Regions from separate parts of the Streptomyces sp. NPDC002324 genome, predicted to be linked through region 3. Evidence: riboswitches for the same ligand, from Rfam matches in the RefSeq annotation. Region 3 holds a riboswitch; each other region holds the start of a gene.
The links. Region 3 has a riboswitch for cobalamin ahead of ACWCRJ_RS26805 (ABC transporter substrate-binding protein). Riboswitches for the same ligand answer to the same signal wherever they lie in the genome.
Positions count from the first base shown of each region.

Region 1 (3,263 bases), on a different contig from region 3:
GTTGGCCGCGTCCTTGAAGGTCATCCAGCCGTTGCCGGTCTGCGCGAGGGTACGCATCATGCGGCCGTACAGCTCACGGGCGGCGATCGTCTTCCTCGCCAGGCCGTTCGCCTCCGCCTTGCGGTAGGCCGCCTCGAACTCCTCGCCCCACAGGTCGACCAGCTCGGGCACGTCGGCCGGGGAGAACAGCGACCACTGCTCGTCGGCGTTCACCCGGCGCATGAACTCGTCCGGGATCCAGTGCGCCAGGTTCAGGTTGTGCGTACGGCGGGCGTCCTCACCGGTGTTGTCGCGCAGCTCCAGGAACTCCTCGATGTCGGAGTGCCAGGTCTCCAGGTAGACCGCGGCCGCGCCCTTGCGCCGGCCGCCCTGGTTCACGGCGGCGACCGAGGCGTCCAGCGTCTTCAGGAACGGCACGATGCCGTTGGAGTGCCCGTTGGTGCCCCGGATCAGCGAACCGCGCGAGCGGATGCGGGAGTAGGACAGACCGATGCCGCCGGCGTGCTTCGAGAGGCGGGCCACCTGGTGGTAGCGGTCGTAGATGGAGTCCAGCTCGTCCAGCGGGGAGTCGAGGAGATAGCAGGAGGACATCTGGGGGTGGCGGGTGCCGGAGTTGAACAGTGTGGGGGAGGAGGGGAGGTAGTCGAGGCGGCTCATGAGGCCGTAGAGCGCGGCGACCTCGTCCACGGCCCGCGTGGTGTCGTCCTCGGCCAGCCCGCTCGCCACCCGCAGCATGAAGTGCTGGGGCGTCTCGACGACCTTGCGGGTGAGGGGGTGCCGGAGCAGATAGCGGCTGTGCAGGGTGCGCAGGCCGAAGTAGCCGAAGCGGTCGTCGCCGGCCGGGTCGACCAGGGCGTCGAGGCGCTCGGCGTGTACGCGCGCGAACTCCGCGGTGCGGTCGGCGACGAGGCCCTCCCGGTGGCCCACGGCGATGGACTCGGCGAAGGTGGTGACGCCCTGCGAGGCGGCCTCGTCGCGGATGCCGATGGCCAGCAGCCGCGCGGCGAGCTTCGAGTAGGCGGGGTCCTCGGAGATCAGACCGGCGGCCGCCTCCGTGGCCAGCTCGCGCAGCTCCACGACCATCTCGGCGGAGGCGCCGCGTGAGGACCGGCCGCGCAGCGCGGCGGCGGCGACCCGGCCGGGGTCGGCGTCGGGGAGGTCGACGGTCAGCTCGGTCAGGGTCCGCAGCAACGCGGAACCCGGACTGTCGGTCTCCGTCGCCGGGTCGGCTGAAGCCAGGTCGGCTGAAACCGGGTTGGCTGAAACCGGGTCGGCTGGCGCGATGGTCACGTGGGGCTCTCCCTCGCTCGGCAAGCGGCCTGGCGGAGGGCAGGCGGCAGCTCACGAGCGCACGGGGGCGTCGCGTCCACCGGCCCATTCCACGAGGCCCGGACGTCAGGCACCCGGACCGGACGGCCGGGCGCGCTGTCGACAGGTGTTCGGACTGAACAGGCGTGCGCAAAAGAGCGTGAACGCACGCGAGTACACCGTTGCGGGACAGTTCCGGATTCGCACCGGATTCCCCTGTGGCGACAGCGAGCATGAGCATACATCTAGTGCCGGTGCGCGGTGTCACCCCCACATGTTGTGTCGCATTCGGCTGCGCAGGGTGTCAGAGCGTCAACTCATAGGTGATCAGCGAGATGTCCAGGACGTCGGGGAGGGGGTTCCAGTCGCGCTCCGGTGTGCGGGCGAACCCCAGACGTTCGTAGATGCGATGGGCCGCGTGCATGCTCCTCTGGGTCGACAGCACGACGCGTACACAGCCCTCCACTGCCCGGGCGCGCTCCACACAGGCCCGCACGAGCGCCTCACCGACACCCCGCCCGCGTGCTTCCGGGGAGACCGCGAGCATGCGTATCTCGGCCTCTCCCGCACCGGCGATGTCGGCCATGGGGCCGCCCGCCGGGACGAAGGTCACACCGCCGAGCACCCGGCCGTCCGCCACGGCCATCAGCACCTCGGCCTCGGCGGCCCGCTTCGCCACGTCCCGCAGCTCACCGAGGTACTGGTCGCTCTCCCCGAAGTCCAGCAGTCCGTCGCCGAGGTAGGCCTGTGCGGTGACCTCGCCCAGGGCGGCGTACTCATCCGGGGCCGCGTCCCTGATCGTGATGTCCATGCGTCGCAGTGTGCACGAGGGGCGGCCTAGCGGGTCCGCGGTTGTCCACAGGAGCAGGCGTTAGTCGGATGATCCGGTCCGGTCGGCCGAAGGTTGCTCCGAACCGGCCGGTCCACCGGTGATCGGGCCGGTCAGGCCACCGCCGGCCACCGCGGTAGCGTCGCCACGAAGTCCCTGCTGAAGTCGCGGGTGCCCGGCCCCAGGGCCACGCGGCCGGTGGCGCGGAGGCGGGCGGTCAGGGCGGGGGACTCGGAGTAGTAGACGCGCCGGGCGGTGGCCGGCACGAACACGGTCTGGCCCCGGGTGAGTTCGCTCGCGCATTCGACGACGACGGCGCCCTCGGCGGCCGCCACGAACGCCTCGTCCCCGCACACCCCCACGGCCAGCGGATCGTGCAACGGACAGGTGCCGTCTCCGCCGTGGCGGGTGTAGGCGTCCATGTACGTGCGCATCAGCCGGGCGGCGAGGGCCGTGCCCGGGCCCGCCGCCTCCAGCGCGGCGAGGTCGGCGGGGCGGAACAGCCAGCGGTGCGAGGCGTCCAGGTCGACCATGGTGAACGGGATGCCGGAGGAGAGCACGATCTCGGCCGCGTCGGGGTCGGCCCAGATGTTGAACTCGGCGACCGGGGTGATGTTTCCCGGCACCTGGGCGGCGCCCCCCATGAACACGAATCTGGCGACGCGGTGGGCGAAGTGAGGGTCTTCGAGCAGTGCGACGGCGATGTTCGTGAGGGGGCCGGTGGCGCACACCGTCAGCTCGCCCTCGTACTGGCGGGAGAGGCGGAGCAGGGCCTGTGCGGACGACTCCGTCGGGTGCGGGGCCGTGGAGTCGGGCAGTGTCTCGTTGCCGAGGCCCGCCGGGCCGTGGAAGGCGGATGCCTCTCGGTAGGGGAGGGGGGAGAGGGGGCGGCCCGTGCCTCGGTGCACGGGGATGTCGCCGTCGATGCGGAGGGCTCGGGAGAGGGCTCGGGCGTTGGCGTAGGTCGCTTCGGCGGGGAGGTTGCCGCCTACCGAGGTGTAGGCCTTGAGGTCCCACAGGCCTGTGCCGAGGAGGTACTGCAGGGCTACGGCGTCGTCGATACCGGGGTCGCTGTCCAGGACGATCGGTGCGCGAACGGTCACGTCGTCAGCGTAGCCGGGTGGTG
Region 1 is NZ_JBSFCF010000011.1:240,302-243,564, reverse strand. Features, by position in the region: gene ACWCRJ_RS17845 (ribonucleoside-diphosphate reductase subunit alpha) at 1-1,290, opposite strand, end outside; cobalamin riboswitch at 1,414-1,549, opposite strand; gene ACWCRJ_RS17840 (GNAT family N-acetyltransferase) at 1,613-2,119, opposite strand; gene ACWCRJ_RS17835 (nucleoside hydrolase) at 2,251-3,240, opposite strand.
Region 1: it holds a riboswitch for cobalamin, as region 3 does, so the genes downstream of both, ACWCRJ_RS17845 (ribonucleoside-diphosphate reductase subunit alpha) here and ACWCRJ_RS26805 (ABC transporter substrate-binding protein) in region 3, are expected to answer to the same signal.

Region 2 (3,263 bases), on a different contig from region 3:
GGTCGGCGTGGGCGCGGTGCACGGGGACGTGCTCGTCACCAAGGTGCTGATCCCGGCCGTCGCCGCCCCGCTGGTCGCCGGTCTCGCGGCGATGCTCGCCACCCGGCTGACGTACAAGCTCGGCGCGCACACCAACGAGAAGGCCTCCGGCAAGGGTTACCGCGCCGGCCAGATCGCCTCCGCCGGCCTGGTCTCGCTGGCCCACGGCACGAACGACGCCCAGAAGACGATGGGCATCATCACGCTGGCCCTGGTGGCCGGCGGCACCCTGGCGCCCGACTCGGACCCGCCGGTGTGGGTCATCGTCTCCGCCGGTACGGCCATCGCGCTCGGCACCTACCTGGGCGGCTGGCGCATCATCCGCACGATGGGCAAGGGCCTGACCGACCTCCAGCCGCAGCAGGGCTTCGCCGCCCAGACCAGCGCGGCCACGGTCATCCTGGCCTCCTCGCACCTCGGCTTCTCGCTCTCCACCACGCACTCGGTCTCCGGTGCGGTGATGGGCGCGGGCCTCGGCCGCAAGGGCGGGGTGGTCCGCTGGTCCACCGCGACCCGGATGTTCGTCGCCTGGGGCCTGACCCTGCCGGCCGCCGCGCTGGTCGCCGCGCTGGCCGAGTGGGTGACGTCCTTCGGCACCTGGGGCACGGCCGTCGTCGCGGTCTTCCTCGTCGCCTCCAGCGCCGCGATCTGGCTGGTCTCCCGCCGCGAGGTGGTCGACCACACCAACGTGAACGACACCGAGGAGCCGCCCGGGGTGGTGACGACGGCGATCGCCGCCGTGACCCCGCCGCCGGTCGGCACCGTGGCCGAGGACCTCACGGCGACCATCCCGGCCCCCGCCGCCGAGACCACGGCACCGGCGAGCACGTCCGCGCCGACGCACGCCGTCTGAGCCCCACGACTCCCTGAGGAAGATCACCACCATGCACATCGACTGGGCAGCTCTCGGCTCCGTCTTCGGAGTCAGCCTCGTGGTCACCGTGGCCCTCGTCGGCCTGTTCACCCTCGGCATCGTCGGCCTCTCCAAGCGGGAGGAGGCGTCGACCCGGGGCGACTCGGTGGCGGCGGCGACCACGGGAGCGTACGTGTGCTTCGCGCTGTGCGCGGGGGCAGTGGCGTACGGAATCTCCCTGATCATGACCTGAGACCGGACATGATCATGACCTGAGACCGGACCTCCCCGGTCTCTCGACAGCTCGACCGGCGACCCCCGACGGCGTACCGCGCCCTCGGGGGTCGCCCGCGTCCCGGGCCGGCGTCAGCGACGCTCCGGCCCGCGGGGCGGGGGCACGACCGGAGCACGGTTCAGGCCCCGGAGCCGCCCCGTGCCCGGGGTGAGACCCGACCACAGGCCCGCGCCGGCGGCGACGAGAACCGTCACCAGCGTCCAGACCGGACCGCGCACCTCACCCGCCGGGACGAGGAGCGCCGCCAGCGCGCCCGCGCCGACGGCCAGCACCCCCATGACCGAACAGAAGAGTGCCCAGGGCGCGGCCTCCGCCACCCACGTTCCGCGCGCGCTCCCGTACCTCGTGCCCGACGAGACCGTCCCGCTCGGCCGATCTTCCACGTGCGCACCTCCCGTCCCCCGGGCGACCCGTCGCGAGGCGCCCGTTCCGGGTCCAACAAGTCCAGCCAGAAAAGCACACCACGCCGTGTGGCGGAAGATGTACACAGAGTTCCGGATGCGGCTCGGACGTCGTACCGCCGTTCCTCGGGGTGTGCCCGGCCGGGCCGTCCGGCGGGAGCGCGGAAAGAGCCGATTCGGGCGTCTGACGGGATTTCGGCGATGTGGGGCTGAGCACACCGTTGCGCCGCAGGTCAACAGCAAGTTGACGGGTCTTCCGGGGGCGTGGTGGACTGCCGGGGCCATGTACGACGGTTGAAGAGGAAGCCGGTGCGAGTCCGGCGCGGTCCCGCCACTGTCACCGGGGAAGCATCTCGAAGCGTCTCCCCGGGAGCCAGGAACTCTCGCCGTCGGTCTCGTCGAACCAGGGCGTGGACACCCTGAGTGAGGACCTATCGCCATGTGCGCCCTGTGCGGCTTCCCTTCGGGGCCCAGCGTCCGGACCCTGCCCGACCCCGTGATCGGCTGAACCGGTGCGTGCCGATCGCGTCTTCGCGTACGGTGCCGCCGTCGGGCTCCTCGGCGATCTGCTGTTCGGCGATCCGCGCCGGGGGCATCCGGTCGCCGCGTTCGGGCGGGCCGCCGGTGCGGCGGAGCGGGTGCTGTGGCGGGACCACCGGGGATGGGGCGCGCTGCACACCGCGGTGTGCGCCGGCGGCGCCGTCGCTCTGGGGGCCGCCGCCTCGGCCGCCGTACGGCCGTCACGGATCGCGTCCGTCGGACTGACCGCCGCCGCCACCTGGGCCGTCGTCGGGGGGACCTCGCTCGGACGGGAGGCGCGAACGATCGCGCGGTTCCTCGACGCGGGCGATGTCGAGGGCGCGCGGGGCCGGTTGCCCCATCTGTGCGGACGGGATCCGCAGGCGCTCGACCCGGACGGGATCGCGCGGGCGGTCGTGGAGTCCGTCGCCGAGAACACGTCCGACGCGGTGGTGGGGGCGCTCGTGTGGGGGGCCGTCGGCGGAGTGCCCGGACTCGTGGGGTTCCGGGCCGTCAACACCTTGGACGCCATGGTCGGGCATCGGTCGCGGCGGTACCGGCGCTACGGGTGGGCCTCCGCGCGGCTGGACGACGTGGCGGGGTGGCCGGGGGCCCGGCTGACCGCCCTGCTGGCCACCGCCGCCGGCGGGGATCCCCGGGGGGCGGTGCGGGCCTGGCGGGCGGACGCGGGCAGGCATCCGAGTCCCAACGCGGGGCCCGTGGAGGCGTCGTTCGCGGGGGCGCTCGGAGTGCGGTTGGGGGGCACGTTGTCGTACGGGGGGCGGGTCGAGCACCGGCCCGTGCTCAATGGGGAGGGACGGGCCGTCGGCGTCGGGGACATCGAACGGGCCGTCCGGCTGTCCCGCAGGGTGAGTTGGCTCGCCCTCGGTGTCAGCGCGGGTGCGGCGATGGTGCGGGGGCGGGTCGCGGGGCGGCCGGCACGGCGGTCGAGGAGTCAGGGATGAGTGGCGGGTTGCTGGTCGCCGGAACCACCTCCGATGCCGGGAAGAGCGTGGTGACCGCCGGGATCTGCCGGTGGCTCGTGCGGCAGGGGGTGAAGGTCGCGCCCTTCAAGGCGCAGAACATGTCGCTCAACTCCTTCGTGACGAAGGAGGGCGCCGAGATCGGACGGGCCCAGGCCATGCAGGCCCAGGCC
Region 2 is NZ_JBSFCF010000024.1:62,658-65,920, forward strand. Features, by position in the region: gene ACWCRJ_RS27885 (anion permease) at 1-892, shown strand, start outside; gene ACWCRJ_RS27890 (hypothetical protein) at 924-1,145, shown strand; gene ACWCRJ_RS27895 (hypothetical protein) at 1,259-1,504, opposite strand; cobalamin riboswitch at 1,840-1,993, shown strand; gene ACWCRJ_RS27900 (cobalamin biosynthesis protein) at 2,101-3,072, shown strand; gene ACWCRJ_RS27905 (cobyric acid synthase) at 3,069-3,263, shown strand, end outside.
Region 2: it holds a riboswitch for cobalamin, as region 3 does, so the genes downstream of both, ACWCRJ_RS27900 (cobalamin biosynthesis protein) here and ACWCRJ_RS26805 (ABC transporter substrate-binding protein) in region 3, are expected to answer to the same signal.

Region 3 (3,263 bases):
CGGGTCGGGGGCTGCTTCCGGCCTGCCCTGGTACGCGATCCTGTGTCTGCCGATCCTGTTCGCGGCCGGCATGTCACTGCTGGACACGATCGACGGCACCTTCATGAACTTCGCCTACGGCTGGGCCTCTTCCAGGCCGGTCCGCAAGGTCTACTACAACCTCACCATCACCGGCCTGTCCGTCGCCGTCGCCCTCCTCATCGGCACGGTCGAACTGCTGGGCCTGCTCGCGCAGGAGGCGGGGCTGCACGGCCCGTTCTGGGACCGGGTCTCCGGCCTGGACCTCAACATCATCGGATATGTCGTCGTCGGGCTGTTCTTCGCGACCTGGGTGATCGCCCTGCTGGTGTGGAAGGTCGGCAGGATCGAGGAGAAGTGGACCTCAGGGCTGAGTCGCACACCCACCTCCGCGGAGTAGGAGCCTTCGGGGCTCGCGGCGGACGGCTTCCCACCGCTCCAGTCGGCGCAGCCCGCGCACCGGCCGTACACCAGCGGCGATCGGGTGGAGTCCGGCCGTAGCCCGGCATTCCGGCCGCTGGCCGCTCGTGTCATGCCCCGTCGGCAGTGAAAGCGACATGACAGCGAGACGTCCTCCGGGTCCGCCACGCAACTGTGGTCCTAGGACCTATGCCTGATCGGCAATCAGTCGTAAATGCTGTTAGCGTGCACCTGCACACAAGTGGCAATTACGTGTCGGAGGACGTTGGACATGGCGGTTTACACGCTCCCGGAGCTTCCCTACGACTACGCGGCACTCGAACCGGTCATCAACCCGCAGATCGTCGAGCTGCACCACGACAAGCACCACGCGGCGTACGTCAAGGGCGCGAACGACACCTTGGAGCAGCTGGCGGAGGCGCGGGACAAGGAGCAGTGGGGCTCGATCAACGGCCTGGAGAAGAACCTGGCCTTCCACCTCTCCGGGCACATCCTGCACTCCATCTACTGGCACAACATGACCGGCGACGGCGGTGGCGAGCCCCTGGCCGCGGACGGCGTGGGCGAGTTGGCCGACGCCATCACCGGGTCCTTCGGCTCGTTCGCGGGCTTCAAGGCCCAGCTGACCAAGGCGTCCGCGACCACCCAGGGCTCCGGCTGGGGCGTACTGGCGTACGAGCCGCTGAGCGGTCGCCTGATCGTGGAGCAGGTCTACGACCACCAGGGCAACGTCGGCCAGGGCTCCACCCCGATCCTCGTCTTCGACGCCTGGGAGCACGCCTTCTACCTGCAGTACAAGAACCAGAAGGTCGACTTCATCGACGCCATGTGGGCCGTCGTCAACTGGCAGGACGTGGCCAGGCGCTACGCCGCCGCCAAGGAGCGCGGCGACAGCCTGCTGCTCACCCCCTGAGCGCTGACGCCGTGACCGTGACGGCGTCCGCACCGACGTCCTGCTCGTGATCGTCTTCTCAACCTTCACCGGGCAGGCGGCAAGGCGAAGGGCCCTCGCAAGGACGTGACTTGCGAGGGCCTTTCTCCATCCGCTCAACGCGCCGTCCGGGGTCCGGCCCTGCTCTGCAGGCCCCGGGGCGGGCCGGCTTCGCGGACGTATCCGTGGGCGGCGAGTTCACGGCCGACCTGCGGATGCGAGCGGGCCCCCGACGCGCCGCAGCAACAGCAACCCTGTGCCGTGCGCTGCGGATCGCCTTACCGACGACGGCGTGCTGCACCGGAACGCGAGCACCTCCGTCCCGTGTCTCGTGTGCCGTGTGCCGTGTGCCGTGTGCCGTGTGCCGTGTGCCGTGTGCCGTGTGCCGTGTGCCGTGTCCCAAGTCCCGTGACCGATCGCACGACCCGACGACGCGGCGATCTTGATAGCCTCGGGGAGCCAGTCGAGCCACATCCGAGGCCAGGGAATCCGGTGCGAATCCGGAACTGACGCGCAGCGGTGAGGGGGACGGGTGGGGCACGCATGCCACTGGGAGACCGGGAAGGCGCCCCGTCCGGACGAACCCGAGTCCGAAGACCTGCTGGCACCTCCGCACCCGTGTGCGGAGGGACGTCCGTAGGCCAGGCTCCGCGAACGAGCCCCGACCACCGAGGTACGCCCGTGCTCCGCACCGCCCTCCGTCCCGCTGCCTTCCTCCTTGCTCCCGCGCTACTGCTCACCGCCTGCGGCGGTTCCACAGGCGGCACCGAGGACACCAAGCCGTCCGTCGGCGCGGACTACCCGCGCACCATCGACAACTGCGGCCGGAAGGTCACCCTGAAGTCGGCTCCGCAGAGGGCCGTCTCGCTCAATCAGGGCACCACGGAGATCCTGCTCTCCCTCGGCCTCGCCGACCGCGTGGCAGGCACCGCCACCTGGACCGACCCGGTCATGAAGGGCCTGGACAAGGCCAACGCGTCCGTGCCCCGGCTCGCCGACAACGCGCCCTCCTTCGAGAAGGTCCTGGACGCCGAACCCGACTTCGTCACCGCCTCGTTCGTCTCCACCCTCGGCAAGGGCGGCGTCGCCACCCGCGATCAGTTCGAGAAACTGGGCGTGCCCACGTACGTCTCGCCCTCCGACTGCTCGGCCGGCAAGGACAACGACAGCGGTGGCGACGGATCGCGCAGCAAGCCCCTCACCCTGGACGCCGTCTACGGCGAGATTCACGACCTGGCCCACGCGTTCGACGTCGACGCCCGCGGCGACAAGCTCGTCGCCGAGTCGAAGGAGCGGGTGCGCAAGGCGACCGAAGGGCTGGACGCCTCCGGCGTCTCGCTCATGTACTGGTTCGCCAACTCGCAGTCGCCCTACCTCGCCGGCTGCTGCGGTGCACCCGGCGCCATCACCCGGGCCGTCGGCGCGAAGAACGCCTTCGCCGACACCCATGACGAGTGGCCCCAGATCGGCTGGGAGACCGTTGCCGACCGTGACCCCGACGTCATCGTGATCGGCGACCTCACCCGCAGGCAGCAGACCGCCGAGACCGCCCAGGCCAAGATCCGCTTCCTGGAGACCAACCCCGCCACTCGTCACCTGACCGCCGTCAAGAAGAAGCGGTACGTCCTGCTCAGCGGGCAGGCGATGAACCCCTCCATCCGCACCGTCGAAGGGATCGAGAAGGTCGCCGCCGGCCTGCGCGACTTCGGGCTCGTCAAGTGAGCCCGCGCGCACTGCTGTTGACCGGCGGCGGCTGCGCCGCGCTGCTCGCGTCGGTCGCCGTCGCGGTGACGATCGGCCCCGCCGACATCTCGGCCGGTGACGTCTGGGCCTCCGTTGCCGCCCATCTCGGCCTCGGCGAAGGCACCTTGGCGCCGCTGCGGGACGGCATCGT
Region 3 is NZ_JBSFCF010000022.1:150,478-153,740, reverse strand. Features, by position in the region: gene ACWCRJ_RS26815 (HoxN/HupN/NixA family nickel/cobalt transporter) at 1-418, shown strand, start outside; gene ACWCRJ_RS26810 (superoxide dismutase) at 710-1,351, shown strand; cobalamin riboswitch at 1,813-1,989, shown strand; gene ACWCRJ_RS26805 (ABC transporter substrate-binding protein) at 2,051-3,091, shown strand; gene ACWCRJ_RS26800 (FecCD family ABC transporter permease) at 3,088-3,263, shown strand, end outside.